2 regions of the Comamonas brasiliensis genome follow, and region 1 is predicted to be linked to the other one. Evidence: riboswitches for the same ligand, from Rfam matches in the RefSeq annotation. Region 1 holds a riboswitch; the other holds the start of a gene.
The links. A riboswitch is a leader RNA that binds a small molecule or an ion and turns the genes downstream of it on or off. The one in region 1 is predicted to bind glycine.
Positions count from the first base shown of each region.

Region 2: linked by a shared signal. The riboswitch ahead of gcvT (glycine cleavage system aminomethyltransferase GcvT) and the one ahead of DJFAAGMI_RS20565 (trimeric intracellular cation channel family protein) in region 1 are both predicted to bind glycine.

Region 1 covers NZ_JAANES010000005.1:316,874-324,461, reverse strand. The annotation lists gene DJFAAGMI_RS20590 (aliphatic sulfonate ABC transporter substrate-binding protein) at 1-1,013, opposite strand, end outside; gene DJFAAGMI_RS20585 (sulfonate ABC transporter substrate-binding protein) at 1,031-2,053, opposite strand; gene ssuE (NADPH-dependent FMN reductase) at 2,274-2,870, opposite strand; gene DJFAAGMI_RS20575 (sulfate ABC transporter substrate-binding protein) at 2,939-3,970, opposite strand; gene DJFAAGMI_RS20570 (oxidative damage protection protein) at 4,114-4,389, shown strand; glycine riboswitch at 4,581-4,673, shown strand; glycine riboswitch at 4,687-4,806, shown strand; gene DJFAAGMI_RS20565 (trimeric intracellular cation channel family protein) at 4,859-5,524, shown strand; gene mnmC (bifunctional tRNA (5-methylaminomethyl-2-thiouridine)(34)-methyltransferase MnmC2/FAD-dependent 5-carboxymethylaminomethyl-2-thiouridine(34) oxidoreductase MnmC1) at 5,666-7,588, shown strand, end outside.
Region 2 covers NZ_JAANES010000001.1:1,093,024-1,100,611, forward strand. The annotation lists gene gcvP (aminomethyl-transferring glycine dehydrogenase) at 187-3,090, opposite strand; gene DJFAAGMI_RS04925 (MolR family transcriptional regulator) at 3,181-3,732, opposite strand; gene gcvH (glycine cleavage system protein GcvH) at 3,780-4,154, opposite strand; gene gcvT (glycine cleavage system aminomethyltransferase GcvT) at 4,276-5,412, opposite strand; glycine riboswitch at 5,477-5,602, opposite strand; glycine riboswitch at 5,622-5,730, opposite strand; gene DJFAAGMI_RS04940 (energy transducer TonB) at 5,819-6,415, opposite strand; gene DJFAAGMI_RS04945 (MBL fold metallo-hydrolase) at 6,429-7,511, opposite strand.

The DNA of each region.
Region 1 (7,588 bases):
TCCGCCGCCGTGGGCTGCCAGACGATGTCAGCCACCTTCACCTGGCGCTGAATCACGCCCAGACGAAAAAAGGCGTCGGCCACGCGCTGCTGCTCGACCACCATGGCCGGATTGAGCAGCGTGGTCGGCGAGCTGGGCCTGCGGCCGATGAAGCGGCTGACCACATTCGCGTCCAGACCGCTGAAGGCGGCCAGCAGCTGCACGGCCTCCTTGCGCGAGGCCTGCACCAGTTGGTCGGCACGCGTGAGCTCGTCGAACAAGGCCTTGATGAGCTGTGGATGGTGCTCGACCAGGCCACGCGAGGCCAGATAGAAGGAGTTGTTGCCCGTCAGACCTTCGCCGCTGCTGAGCGCTCGTGTTCGGATGCTCAGCTCGGTGGCCGCGTAGAAGGGGTCCCAGATGGCCCAGGCATCGACGCTGCAGCGCTCGAACGCGGCGCGTGCATCGGCCGGAGCGAGATACACGGGCTGGACGTCGGCCCAGGCAATACCTGCCTTGTCCAGCGCGCGCACCAGCAGGTAGTGGGCGCTTGAGCCTTTTTGCAGTGCCACGCGCCGGCCTTTGAGGTCGGACAGTGACTTCAGCGGCGAGTCGGCCAGCACCAGAATGGCCGAGCTTTCCGGCTTGGGAGGCTCGGCACCGACATAGCGCAGGTCCTTGCCTGCAGCCTGGGCAAACACGGGCGGCGAATCGCCGGTCAGACCGAAGTCCAGGCTGCCGGCCGACAGCGCCTCCAGCAGCTGCGGCCCGGCCGGGAACTCCAGCCAGCTGATCCTGGTGCCCGGAAAGCGCTTTTCCAGCACGCCATGCTGCTTGAGCACGACCAGGTTGACGGCCGACTTCTGATAGCCGATGCGCAGCTGTGCCGGAGCAGCCACGGCCGGCGCAGGCTGGGCCAGCGCATCGTCGGCGTAATAGGCAGCCAGGGTCCAGCTGAAAGCCGTGGTGCCCAGCAGCTGCAGCGCCTGACGGCGACCGCGCCGGAAACGGGGTGAAGTGGATGCAGAACTCATGGCGGTGGCGGCCTGTCTCAGCGGCTGGCCAGCAGATCCACGGGAGCGGCATGCAGCAGATTTAGCTTCTTGGGGATCAGCTTGAGATCGAAGAAGGTGTCGGCAATCTTTTGCTGCTCGCCCAGGATTTCGGCATTCACGGCCTTGGTGCCGAATTCGGTACGGTTCAGATACAGCTCGGTCACGGCGGTGTCCAGGCCCAGGATCTGCGACAGCTCGGCAGCGGCAGCGCTCTTGTTCTTGCTGGCCCAGGCATCGATGGCGGCGATTTCCTCGATCGCGATGCGCAGTACATCGGCATTGCGGCTTGCATAGTCGCGCGAGGTGAAGTAGTAGGCACGGTTGTTGACCACGCCCCTGGCATCGGCCAGCAGGCGCGCATCCAGGGTCTTCTGCGCCGAGGCCAGGAACGGATCCCAGATCACCCAGGCGTCGACCGAGCCCTTCTCGAAGGCGGCCCGCGCATCGGGCGGCGCCAGAAAGACCGACTGCACATCGCCGTACTTGAGACCATGCTTTTCCAGCAGCTTGACCAGGAAGTAATGGACGTTGGAGCCCTTGTTGTAGGCAATGCGCTTGCCCTTGAGATCGGCCACGCTGCGGATCGCCGAGCCCTTGGGCACGATCACGGCTTCCAGGCCCGGACGTGCCACCGTGGCACCCGCATAGACCAGGGGCGCACCGGCGGCCTGGGCGAAGATCGGCGGAGCCTCGCCCACATCGCCGAAGTCGATGGAGCCCACATTGAGCGCCTCCAGCTGTACGGGGCCGGCGTTGAACTCGACCCAGCGCACGGCCACGCCCAGCGGGGTCAGGCGCTTTTCCAGGGTGCCGCGATTCTTGAGAATCGACAGCCAGCCTTTTTGATGGCCCACGCGCAGCACGCGCTGCCCGCCTGCCGTGCCATTGCCTTGCTGCGCATGCAGTCCGCCCGAGGCCAGCGCCAGCGCCGAAGCTGCCGTACCCGCCAGCCACTGACGGCGTGTGGTGTTCAGCAATTGCGACGAAATGACGACAGAAGTGTTGTTGCGATCGGTCATGAGAAATCAATCCTTGGAGCTTGCAGTCCACACACTTCAGGCGCACCTTTGGCCTGATTTCAGGCGCAACTCGGCCTTCGCAGTGCGGGGACTGCTATCAAAAACAGAGACATGGAGAAATGGGCGCCGCCCCATCAGTGAAGCAGCAAGCAAGGGGCGCCCCGCAGCGATGCTGCCGTCCCCTCGGGGGAAGCCGCGTGCGGCTCAGGGGGGCGCTAGTTCAAACGCTACATCGCACGTCGGCAAACGCGATGCTTTCAAAGTCATTGGCGGCAGCCCACTGGGCACTGCGGCGCAGATCGGTGGCCAGCAACTGGGCGGCATCCTCGACGCGTTCGGCAATCTCGGGGGCCAGGCCATAACCGCCTTCGGGCAGCAGGGGTACACCCTGGTCGGTGGCATAGATGCCCGGCAGTATGTGGCGTGCGCCAAGCGACTGCAGCACTGGGCGCAGTGCGTAGTCCAGCGCCAGCATATGGTGGGGGCTGCCGCCCGTGGCCAGGGGCAGGACCAGCTTGCCCTTGAGCGCCGTCTGCGGCAGCACATCGAGAAACACCTTGAGCAGACCGCTGTAGGCTGCCTTGTAGACGGGGGTGGCCACCACCACCGCATCGGCCCGGGCCACGCGCTCGGTCACGGCACGAATCTCGGCATGATCGAAGCGGGCATGCAGCAGGGCCGCGGGGTCCAGCTGGTTGAGCTGCAGCACGGGCTCGGTGTTCAGACCCTGGGCCTGGAGACGCGCGGCCACGGCATTGAGCAGGGCACTGGAGCGCGAGGGCTGCGAGGGACTACCGGCAATCAGCAAAATCGACATGGCTTGGCTCTATCTTTTTGTTATTGCAAAGACAGGAGCACTCATCGCGCTCCCGTCCTGCGTTTCGCTTATTTCTTGGTGTAGATCTGGTCGAAGCTGCCGCCATCGGCGAAGTGAGCCTTGTCTGCCGCGGCCCAGCCGCCAAAAGCCTTGTCGATGGTGAACAGCTCCAGCTTGGGGAACTGGCTCGCGAACTCGGCGGCCACCTTGGCATCGGTCGGACGGTAGAAGTTCTTGCCAGCGATGCGCTGGGCCTCTTCAGAGTACAGATACTTCAGATAGGCCTCGGCCACGGTGCGCGTGCCCTTTTTATCGACCACCTTGTCGACCACGGCCACCGAAGGCTCGGCCAGGATGGACAGCGAAGGCGCGACGATCTGGAACTTTTCTGGGCCGAACTCCTTGAGCGCCAGATAGGCCTCGTTCTCCCAGGCCAGCAGCACATCGCCCAGACCGCGCTGCACAAAGGTCACGGTGGAGCCACGCGCGCCAGTGTCCAGCACGGGCACGTTCTTGTAGAGCTTGGTGATGAAATCCTTGGCCTGTGCATCGCCGCCGTATTTGCGCTTGGCAAATTCCCAGGCCGCCAGATAGTTCCAGCGTGCACCACCCGAGGTCTTGGGGTTGGGCGTGATCACCTGGATGCCGGGCTTGACCAGATCGTCCCAGTCCTTGATGCCCTTGGGATTGCCCTTTTTGACCAGGAAGACGATGGTGGAACTGTAGGGCGCGCTGTTGTGCGGCAGGCGCTTTTGCCAGTCGGCCTTGACATTGCCGTTCTTGACCAGGGCGTCGATATCGCCGGCCAGTGCCAGCGTGGCCACATCGGCCTCGATACCGTCGATGATGGAGCGTGCCTGCTTGCCCGAGCCTCCATGCGACTGCTTGATGGTCACATCCTGGTTCTGCGTGGCCTTCCAGTGCTTGGCGAACGCCTGGTTGTAGTTCACATAGAGCTCACGTGTCGGGTCGTAGGAGACGTTGAGCAGTTGCACGCCAGTCTGCGCAAAAGCGGGCAATGTGGGCAGAGCCGAGAGGGTCAAGCCAGCAATCAGACCGGCAGCCAGAGGAAACTTGATAAAGTTGCGACGATTTTTCATTGGACTGTGTTCTTGGAGTGAATGGATAACGGGCTTCTGCCCCGTTGCTGCGCATTCTTGAGCCGCATTCTTAAAACTCAAACTACTAAGATTTCAGTTTGTTATTACCCAAACATCTGAGATCAACCAAGAGGACCCTACACATGGCACGTACCGTTCACTGCATCAAGCTTGGTCAAGACGCTGAAGGCCTGGATTTCCCTCCTGCTCCCGGCGAACTGGGCAAGCGCATCTATGAAAGCGTGAGCAAGCAGGCCTGGGCCGACTGGCTCAAGCACCAGACCATGCTGATCAATGAAAACCGCCTGAACCTGGCCGATGCCCGTGCCCGCCAATACCTGGCCCGCCAGATGGAAAACCATTTCTTTGGCGGCGGCGCAGATGCCGCAGCAGGCTACGTGCCTCCCAGCGCCGAGTAATTTCGGTCGATCTGGACACCAAGCCCCCTGGCCCAGGCCTCGGGGCTTTTTTCTTGCGGGCTGTCGAACAGCCAACCGGTGAGACCGAGGGCACGCCCAGGGGTGCCCGAGGCCGGCAGTCGCAAAACTGCTCAAACCCAATTGATACAGGTATTAACCCGAATACGGTCGCTGGAACTGGCTAGAATCGCGCCCATCCCGCGGGAGAGCGGAACCTGTCAACGGTTCCCGCCGAAGGCGCAAACTCCCATAATCGCTCAGGCAATAAGTACCGCAGGTGGGTCTGACAGGACCCGGATATCGCCAACTGGAGAGCAGCCCGCGACCACAAGTCTGCAGGGCTCACCGAAGGGGCAAGCATGCGCACCGCGAAGGTGCCCATGTGCAACTCTCAGGTAAAAGGACAGCGGGAGAGGCAAGCCGGACACTCCCGCTGATGCGAGTGGCTGGTCTATTTTCAAATGCCTTCATGCTTCCCTCCATCTCTTTGCTGGACTCGTTCCAGGCCTCCAACTTCACCGTCATGCTGGTCATCTATCTGGTGGCCATTACCGCCGAAGCCATGTCCGGCGCCCTTGCTGCAGGCCGGCGCAATATGGACATCTTTGGCGTCGTGGTCATCGCCTTCGTCACCGCGCTGGGCGGTGGCACCATCCGCGACATGGTGCTGGGCCATTACCCCATAGGCTGGACCCAGCACCCCGAATATGTGTATCTGGTCATCAGCTTCGGCCTGCTGACCACGGTGATCGCGCGCCATATGCACCGCCTCAAGCAGGTGTTTCTGCTGCTGGATGCCATGGGCCTGATCGCCTTTTCACTGATCGGCTGCAACACGGCACTGGAGCTTGGCTACCCGACCATCGTCATCATCATGGCCGGCATGATTACCGGCATCAGCGGCGGCATTTTGCGTGACGTGCTCTGCAACCAGGTCCCCGTGGTGTTCCGCCGTGAGCTGTATGCCAGCGTGTCGCTGTCCGTATGCCTGATGTTCCTGGGCCTGCGCTATCTGGAGGTAAGCTCCAATATCAGCACCCTTGTCTGTTTTGGAGGCGGTCTGGCCTTCCGTCTGGCCGCCATTCGTTTCAAGTGGCGCCTGCCGGTTTTCTCTTACCAGCAGCGCTGGGAGTGATCCAGACTCCCCCTGTGGCGCTGCGCGCCTTCCCCCTCTCTTGCTACGCAGGAGGGGGACGCAGCCATCGCTGCGGGGCGGCCCTTGCTTGGCTGCTCTGAACTAGACTGCGCCTGCATTACCCATGTAGTTTCACTTTCCATGTCTGAACCGATCACATGGATGCCGGATGGCACCCCCTACAACACCCGATTTGGCGACCGCTATCACAGCGAGCTAGGCGGCCTTGACCAAGCCCGACAGGTCTTTCTCGGCGGCTGCGGTCTGCCTGCTGCCTGGGCTGCTGCGGCTCAGTGGCGCATTCTGGAAACCGGCTTCGGCTTGGGCCTGAACTTTCTCGTCACCTGGGCGGCGTGGAAAGCCGACCCGAGACGCCCGCGCATGCTGCATTTTGTCTCGGTGGAAGCCCACCCGGTCTCGCGCGAGGATCTGCTCAAGTCCTTGCCCACCGACGAGACACTGCGTCCGCTTGGCGAGCAACTGGCCGCGCAATGGTGGGGGCTGCTGCCCGGCGTGCACCGCCTCTCCTTCGACGACGGCCAATTGCTGCTGACGCTCTATATAGGCGACGCCAAGACCATGTTGCGCAAGCAGCAGCTGACGGCAGACAGTGTGTACCTGGATGGCTTTTCTCCCCAGCTCAACCCCGAAATGTGGGACGAAGAAGCCATGAAGAACATTGCCCGCCATTGCCGCCGGGGTACCCAACTGGCCACCTGGTGCGTGGCCGGCCATGTACGCCAGGCGCTCAAGGCTCAGGGTTTTGAAGTCAAGAAGCGCGCCGGCGTGCCACCCAAACGCCATAACCTGCATGCCACCTACAACCCGGCCTGGGAACCGCGCCATCGCAGCGACGGCCTGCCTGCGCCGGTGAGCCAGGCCGGTCGCTGTCTGGTGCTGGGTGCGGGTCTGGCCGGTGCCGCCGCCGCCGCCAGCCTGGCCAGGCGCGGCTGGGAAGTGACCGTGCTGGATGCGGCGGCCGCGCCTGCTGCAGGGGCCTCGGGCCTGCCCGCCGGCCTGTTCTGCCCGCATATTTCGCCCGACGACAGCGTCCTGTCGCGCCTGTCCAGAAGCGGCGTGCGCACAACGCTACAGAATCTGCTGCAACTGAGCCAGGCAAACAAACTGCAACCGTCCCGGGACTGGGCTCATGACGGGGTGCTTGAACACGACCTGAACGAGCCTTCCCATCTGCCCAGGTCATGGTTGCAGCCCGCAAGCGATACCTACCCCTGGGGTCTGCACTGGAGCGCACCCGTGCAGCCGGCTCAGCTGGCTGCGGCCCATCTGCCCGCAGACAGTCAGGCCGTCTGGCATGAGCAGGCCGGCTGGGTGCGCCCTGCTCAACTGGTGCATGCGCTGCTGCAATCGCCCGGAATTCATTGGCAAGGTCATGCCTCGGCCTCAAGGCTGCTGCGCGATCCCCTGCGCCAGCTCTGGCAAGTGCAGGATGCCCAGGGCCAGACCCTGGCCGAAGCACCGATGCTGGTGCTGGCCCTGGGCCCGGACTCCAAGCCCTTGCTGCAGGCCAGCGGCCTGGCTGCAGGCGAATGGGAGCTGCAAGCCATACGCGGTCAGGTCAGCGTGGCCGAGCATGATGCAGGGACGCTGGCAGCCATGCCGCCCTTCCCCGTCAACGGGCACGGCAATCTGGTGCCGGACTTTCCCTCGGCCAGCCATGCCGGTGCGCACCAATGGGTCATGGGATCGACCTTCGAGCGCGATGTGACGGAGCTGCCCCCCACCGCTGCCGATCAACAGGCCGCCCATGCCAGCAATGGCGAAAAGCTGGCGGCCCTGCTGCCCGGGTGCAGACAAGCACTGCACGCGTTCTTTGAGGCGGCGCAGCCGCCCGCCACCTGGGCGCGCGTTCGCTGCGCTGCCTATGACCGCCTGCCGCTGGCCGGCCCTGCCGGACAGACGGCCGACGAGCTGCCGGGCCTGTGGGTGCTGACGGGGCTGGGCTCGCGCGGGCTGACGCTGTCGCTGCTGTGCGGCGAGCTGCTGGCGGCACGCCTGCATGGCGAGCCGCTGCCGCTGGATGCCAGGCTGGCGCAGGCCCTG
Region 2 (7,588 bases), on a different contig from region 1:
TGCCCATCATCGGCCCATTCAAGACCATGTCCCGCAGCAGCCCTGGAGAGGGCATGGACCTTGGGCGCTCATTCACTGATGGCAGGGCACGGCCTATTGCCGGGTGCATGGGCTTGAATCGGGATGAAAAAAGCCAGTGCGACGGCGGTGCACTGGCTTTGGCGGCGGAATGCCGGTCTCGGGCTATCAGCTAGCGTAGGCATCCATGGGCACGCAGCTGCAAAACAGATTGCGGTCACCATAGACGTTGTCCACGCGGCCCACGGGGCTCCAGTACTTGGCGCGGCGCAGCGCCGGCAGAGGATAGGCAGCTGTCTCGCGGCTGTAGCCATGTTGCCAATCTGTGGTCAGCAAGGACTCTGCCGTGTGGGGTGCGTTCTTGAGCGGGTTGTCGTCCCGCGGCAGTCTGCCGGCCTCCACTTCGGCAATTTCGGCGCGGATGGCGATCATGGCCTCGACGAAGCGGTCCAGCTCATACAGGCTTTCGCTCTCGGTCGGCTCCACCATCAGCGTGTTGGGCACGGGAAAGGACAGTGTCGGTGCATGGAAGCCGTAGTCGATCAGACGCTTGGCAACGTCCTCGGCCATCACGCCGCAGCTGTCCTTGAAGTGGCGCAGATCCACGATGCACTCATGGGCCACGTGCCCATACTCGCCCGCGTACAGCGTGGGGAAGTGCTCCTTGAGCCGCGCGCTGATGTAGTTGGCGTTGAGGATGGCGGTCTCGGTCGCCAGCTTCAGGCCCGGTTCGCCCATCATGCGGATATACATCCAGCTGATCGGAAGAACGGCTGCATTGCCCAAAGGCGCTGCGCTGACAGCCCCCACCTGGCGGACATCGCCTGCGGTGGCATGCCCTGGCAGAAAAGGCACCAGATCCTCGACCACGCACACGGGGCCGACGCCGGGGCCGCCGCCGCCGTGGGGAATGCAGAAGGTCTTGTGCAGGTTCAGGTGGCTGACATCGCCGCCGAACTCGCCGGGTGCGGCAAGACCTACCAGGGCGTTCATGTTGGCGCCGTCCACGTAGACGCGGCCGCCATGGCTGTGCACCAGCTGGCACAGCTCCTTCACCTCGGTCTCGAACACGCCGTGCGTGCTGGGGTAGGTGATCATGATGCAGGCCAGATTGGCGCTGTGCTTCTCGCAGGCCAGCTTCAGATCCGCCATGTCCACGTTGCCGTTGTCGTCGCACTTGGTGACCACGACCTGCAGGCCCACCATGTGCGCGCTGGCCGGGTTGGTGCCGTGGGCGCTGCTGGGAATCAGGCAGATATTGCGGTGTGCCTCGCCGCGTGATTCATGGAAGGCCTTGATGGCCAGCAGACCCGCGTATTCGCCCTGGCTGCCCGCATTGGGCTGCAGGCTGATGCCAGCGTAGCCCGTGGCCTGACACAGCCAGTCGCGCAGTTGCCGGTCCAGCTCGGCATAGCCTTGCAGCTGGTTGGAGGGCGCAAACGGGTGGATGTCGGCGAACGCTGGCCAGGTGATGGGAATCATCTCGCTGGTGGCGTTGAGCTTCATAGTGCAACTGCCCAGCGGGATCATGCTGCGGTCCAGCGCCAGGTCCTTGTCGCTGAGGCTGCGGATATAGCGCAGCATGGCGGTTTCGGAGTGGTGGGTGTTGAAGACCGGGTGGCTCAGATAGGCTGTGCTGCGCTGCAGGGATTCGGGGATCAGCGAGGTCGGGCCTTCGTCCATGGCCTCGATGGTGGGCAGGACCTGGCCCTCCTGGGCAAAGATGCTCCAGAGCAGCTCGACATCGGCCCGGGTCGTGGTTTCGTCCAGGCTGATGCAGAGATATTCATCCCAGGCCTTGCGCAGATTGACGCCTCGGGATACGGCACGGGCCGCCAGGGCATCGGTTGCCTCCCGGGTATGCAGGCTCAGTGTGTCGAAGGCCGTGTCGTGGTGATGGGCGCTGAAGCCCAGCTGGGCCAGACCCCGGCTCAGGATCGCCGTCAGGCGTGCCACCCGCTGGGCGATGCGCTTCAGCCCCTGGGGGCCGTGGTAGACGGCATACATGCTGGCGATCACGGCCGGCAGGACCTGGGCCGTGCAGATATTGGATGTCGCCTTTTCGCGGCGGATATGTTGTTCGCGCGTCTGCAGCGCGAGGCGGTAGGCGGGCTTGCCATGCACATCGACGCTGACACCCACCAGGCGACCAGGCAGGCTGCGCTTGTATTCGTCGCGACAGGCCATGAAGGCTGCGTGCGGGCCGCCTGCGCCCATGGGCATGCCGAAGCGCTGGCTGTTGCCCACGACAATATCGGCACCCCATTCTCCAGGAGGTGTCAGCAGGGTCAGGGCCAGCAGGTCGGTAGCCACGATGGCAGCCGCCTGCTTGGCGTGAATGGCCTGCACATCGGCCTTCCAGTCCACAATCCAGCCGCTGGACGCGGGGTACTGGATGACCGCGGCAAAGAGATCGCCAGCCAGGGCCGTTTCCCACTCCTGCTGGCTGTTGGCGATCACCACTTCGATGCCGATCGGCCGGGCGCGGGTCTGGATGACTTCAATCGTCTGCGGGTGCAGATCGCCGGCGAGCACGATGCGATGGCTTCTGGATTTGACAGAGCGCCTGGCCAGCGTCATGGCCTCGGCGGCAGCCGTGGCTTCGTCCAGCATCGAGGCATTGGCGATAGGCATGCCGGTCAGGTCGGTCACCATGGTCTGGAAGTTGACCAGCGCTTCCATGCGACCCTGAGAAATTTCGGCCTGATAGGGGGTGTAGGCTGTGTACCAGGCGGGATTCTCGAGGATGTTGCGCAGGATGACGCCCGGCGTGTGCGTGCCGTAGTAGCCCTGGCCGATAAAGCTCTTCAGCACCTGGTTCTTGCTGGCGATGGCCTTGAGTTCGGCCAGTGCCGCGGCTTCGGTAATTGGCGCCGGAAGATCCATGGGCTTGGCGCGAGCGATGGAGTCTGGCATCACATCGCGAATCAAGGCGTCCAGCGTGGGCTTGCCGATGGCGGCCAGCATTTTTTGCTGCTCCTCGGCATCCGGGCCTATATGGCGGGGGATGAATTCGTGGCTGTTTTCCAGCGCTTGCAGCGAAGCGATGGGGGCGGGAGGCGACATCAGCATGGGAGGGACCTATTCTCAAATACTGTGACTGACGGTTTGCATGCCAGGCATGCGTGAATGCCGTATGCCCGCAGGCATACAGCCGGTGCTTCAAGCAGCGCTGGCCTGTTCCAGCGCGGTGTTCATCAGGGCCAGGCGTTCGCTTTCCTGGTCGGCATATTCCCAATCGGGATATTTGCTGCGTGCCACGGTGTTCAGCCATTGCTGGCAGGCCAGGGCAAGCAGTGCCTGCTGGTGCAGATCGGCATCGATGCTGCCCGTGATCTTGAACTGGCCAAAGGCCGTGGCTACGTGGGCGCGGCAGACCGAGCGCAGATAGCTCTGGTTCATGTCGTCGCTGGCCAGCCATTGGGCCTTGGCCGCATCGTCATGAGCCAGCATGTCCTCGGGCACTGGCAGATCCCAGTCGCTCAGTTGCTGCTGCAAAAAACGCAGCGCCCTGGCGGGCTTGCCGCCCGTCTGCTCCTGGTACCACTCTTCAAGTGCGGCCAGTGTGTCGCTGCCGTCATCGTTGCCGAAGGGGCTGAAGTCGTCACCGCAGTCGTAGTAGAAGTCCTGGGTCGCGATGCGCACAAAGGCCGGGTGGCTGGTCTCGCGGGCGAGACCTACTTCCGGATCGTCGAAATACTGGATGGTGCTCATGGCTGCATGCAAAAACGGCCTTCGCAAAGCGAGGGCCGTTGATATGCTTAGTTGTCCTTGGCGAAGTCGTTGTAGGCGGTCTCTTCCATCAGACCTTCGAGCTCGCCCACATTGCTCATCTTGACCTTGAAGAACCAGCCTGCGGCCAGCGGATCGCTGTTGGCGAGCGACGGGTCATCGCGCAGGGCTTCGTTGACTTCGACGATCTCGCCGGTCACGGGCATGTAGACATCGGCGGCGGCCTTGACGGATTCGACCACGCCCGCGACATCGCCGGCCTTGAAGGTGGAGCCCACGGCAGGCAGGTCCACAAACACCACATCGCCCAGCGCATCCTGTGCGTGTACGGTGATGCCGACGATGGCGGCATTGGTGTCAGCGGCGTTGATCCACTCGTGTTCTTTGGAATACTTGATGCTCATGAAAAGCTCCAGATGGGGATTCAGGGGAATCGGGTGTTGTTTGAGAAAGGTCCAGTTCGCACTTTAGCGGTGTTCTGGCCGCTGTTTGGCAAACTGGCCCGTCTCATCCGCGGCGGCAGACCTAGCCGCGGTGATAGCGGGTGGGAACGAAGGGCGTGGCGACCACTTTCATGGGCACGGGCTTGCCGCGCACCATGGCGAATATTTCCGTATCGATGGCGGCGTAGTCGGGCTCGACATAGGCCAGCGCCACGGGCTGGTTGAGCGTGGGGCTGAGCAGGCCGCTGGTGATGTGGCCGATATGCTGTCCGTCCATGTTCTCCAGCACGGCGGGCTCGCGCACGGGAATGCGCTCCAGCGCAATCAGGCCCACGCGCTTGCGGCGCAGCGATTGCGGGTTCTGCAATTGCTCCAGCACGATGGCTGCACCGGGAAAGCCACCCTCGCGTTCGCCGCCGCTGCGGCGCACCTTCTGCATGGCCCAGTTCAGCGCGGCTTCGACGGGCGTGGTGCTGGTGTCGATGTCGTTGCCATACAGGCAAAGTCCGGCTTCAAGGCGCAGCGAGTTGCGCGCACCCAGACCGATGGGGGCCACCTCGGGCTGGGCCAGCAACGCCTCGGCAAAGGCTGTTGCCGCTTCGCCGGGCAGGGAGATTTCAAAACCGTCCTCGCCCGTATAGCCGCTGCGCGTGATGTAGAGCGCATGGCCTTGCCAGTCGAAGTAGTTGCCGGTCATGAAGACCAGAGCTGTCACACCGGGAATCAGGCGCGCGAGGGCTGTGGCGGCTTGCGGGCCTTGCAGGGCCAGCAAGGCGCGCTCGGGCAGAGGAATGACCTCGCAGCGGCTGGCGATGCGGCTCTGGATATGGGCGATATCGGCCTCTTTGCAGGCGCCATTGACGATGAGGAACAGATCTTCGCCACGGTTGACGAACATCAGGTCGTCCAGAATGCCCCCTTGCTCATCGAGCAGCAGGCCGTAACGCTGTTTGTGCAGGCCCAGGTCCATGACATCGACGGGCATCAGCGATTCGAGCGCGGCGGCGGCATCGGGGCCTCGCAGCAGCAGCTGGCCCATGTGCGAGACATCGAACAGGCCGGCGGCCTTGCGGGTGTGCAGGTGCTCGGCCATCAGGCCTTGAGGGTATTGCACGGGCATGGAATAGCCGGCAAACGGCACCATGCGGGCACCCAGTTTCTGGTGCAGGGCAAACAGCGGTGTGGAACGCAGATCGGAAGAGGTGTCAGCAGCAGTCACAGGCAAGCGCTCCGGTGGTCAAACCAAAATGAGTGGCCATGCATGGCTGGGCCATGCGTGGCGGGCTTGCCCTGCTGTCCGCTTTACCTGAGAGATTCACTGCCCGCATTGCATCGGGCAGCTTGCTCCTTCGGTGGATGCCGGCGCACATATGAAATGACGGCCTGCATCTCTCTCCAGCAAGGGACGCTGCAGGTTTGCACACCTGGCAGCGCTTGTCAGTCCTTTTGCCTGAGCGTTTTGACTCCGGGTGGGGGTCTGCGCCTTCGGCGGTGCAAGGCAGCTTCAGCTGCGGGCACTCTCTCCTGACGTTGGCGATTCTAGCGGTGGGCAAGGGGCCTGTTCCACCGAATCGGATGGATTTTGGGGTTTTCGAGCATGCATCGTCCGCTCCGTGCTTGCGTCCTCACTGCGGAGCGGTGTTCAAGACCGGCTTGGGCTCGGGATCGATCTCCTGCACACGCGGAAACACCAGTTCGTAGCGCTGCTCGAAGCAGGCCGTCACGGGCTGGCCCTGGCGCATGGCGGGCTTGAACTGCCAGCGTTCGAGCGAGCGCAGTATGGACTTCACGATGCGGGGATCGGTATCGGCGGGCTGGTAGGCCACACGGCCGAGCTGACCTTGAGCCGTGACTTCCAGGCGGAAGACCACCGTGGTCTCCAGCCCGTTCGGGAACCAGTGGTGACTGACGTGCGGCGTGGTGTGGCGGCGCGGCCGGGGTTGCTGGTCGAGCTGGGCAGGGGGCGTGCAATCTGCCTTGATCCAGGCAGGCCATTCCGTGCTCCGTGGCGGCTTGGACTGCGCATCCAGGGGTGCAACCGGAGCCGGCGTCCGCTCGGGCTGCGCAGAAACGATAGCCGGTGCGTCGGCCGCCGGATCCGGTTTGAGCCGGCTGCCATCAAAGAGGTGGGTGCAGCCCCCGAGCAGCAAGCTGGTCAGAGCGGCGGCGCAGGCGGCAAGGTATGAGGTGCGCGAAATGTCCATGAGGCCATTGTCGGCCATGCGGGCTGCACCTTCAGGGTTGTGCCGGGCGCAGATCCAGTCTCTTGCTGTCGGCCTCGGCGCAGGCACGCCACCAGGCCGAGCCCGCATGCGGAGCGCCCAGGTCCAGGCGCTCGCCCATCATGGGGGTGGCAATCTCTATGCCGTGCTGTCTGCCCAGGCTCAGGATCTGCTCGAACGGGTCCCACCAGGCATGCATGGCCAGGTTGAAAGTGCCGTTGTGTATAGGCAGCAGCCATTGGCCACCGAGATCCCGGTGGGCCTGCACGGTCTGCGCCGGGTGCATGTGGACATAGGGCCAGTGGGCGTCGTAGGCGCCGGTTTCCATCAGCGTGACATCGAAGGGGCCGAAGCGCCTGCCGATTTCGGCAAAACCGTCGAAATAGCCGCCATCGCCGCTGAAGAAGACGCGCAGCGGCCTGTCGGCCTGGCGGTCTTCTATGGTCCAGGACGCCCAGAGCGTACGGTTGCCGTCACGCAGGCTGCGCCCCGAGAAATGCTGGGCTGGCGTGGCCGTGAAACGCAGGCCGTCAACCTCGCTGCCCTGCCACCAGTCGTGCTGCACGATCTTGTCGGCCGGAACGCCCCAGGCCGCCAGTCTGTCTCCCACTCCCAAAGGGCAGAGAAAAATGCCCACCTTGGGCGCAAGCACGCGGATGGTGGCGCGGTCCAGGTGATCGTAGTGATCATGCGAGAGCAGTACGCCGCGCAAGGCAGGCAACTCGTCCAGAGCGATCGGCGGGGCATGAAAGCGCTTGGGGCCGGCAAACGACAGTGGGGAGGCACGCTCGGAAAACACCGGGTCCGTCAGCCACCAGCCGCCGCGCAGCTTCATCAGCAAGGTCGAATGGCCCAGGCGATACAGGCTGCGCTCGGGCGCGAGGTCCAGCTCGGCCGTGCTCAGCGGCAGAACGGGCAGTGCCTTGCCAGGCTCGGAATCGGCCGGCTTGTTGAAGAAGAACTTCCATAGCGTCCCGGCATCTGGCTTGGGGCTGTTGGCCGGACGTGGATGCGTGTTGCGAAAGCGCCCGCCCGAGTATTGAGGCGAGTCCTCGTAGTCGGCGATGGGGGTGGTGAGGCTTGGTTTGCTAAACAAGATCGGGCGCCTGAGTGGGACATTGGCTGCAGTTTGGGACGGTTTGCAGCGCTGCAAGAGCCGATTTGCAAGAGGCC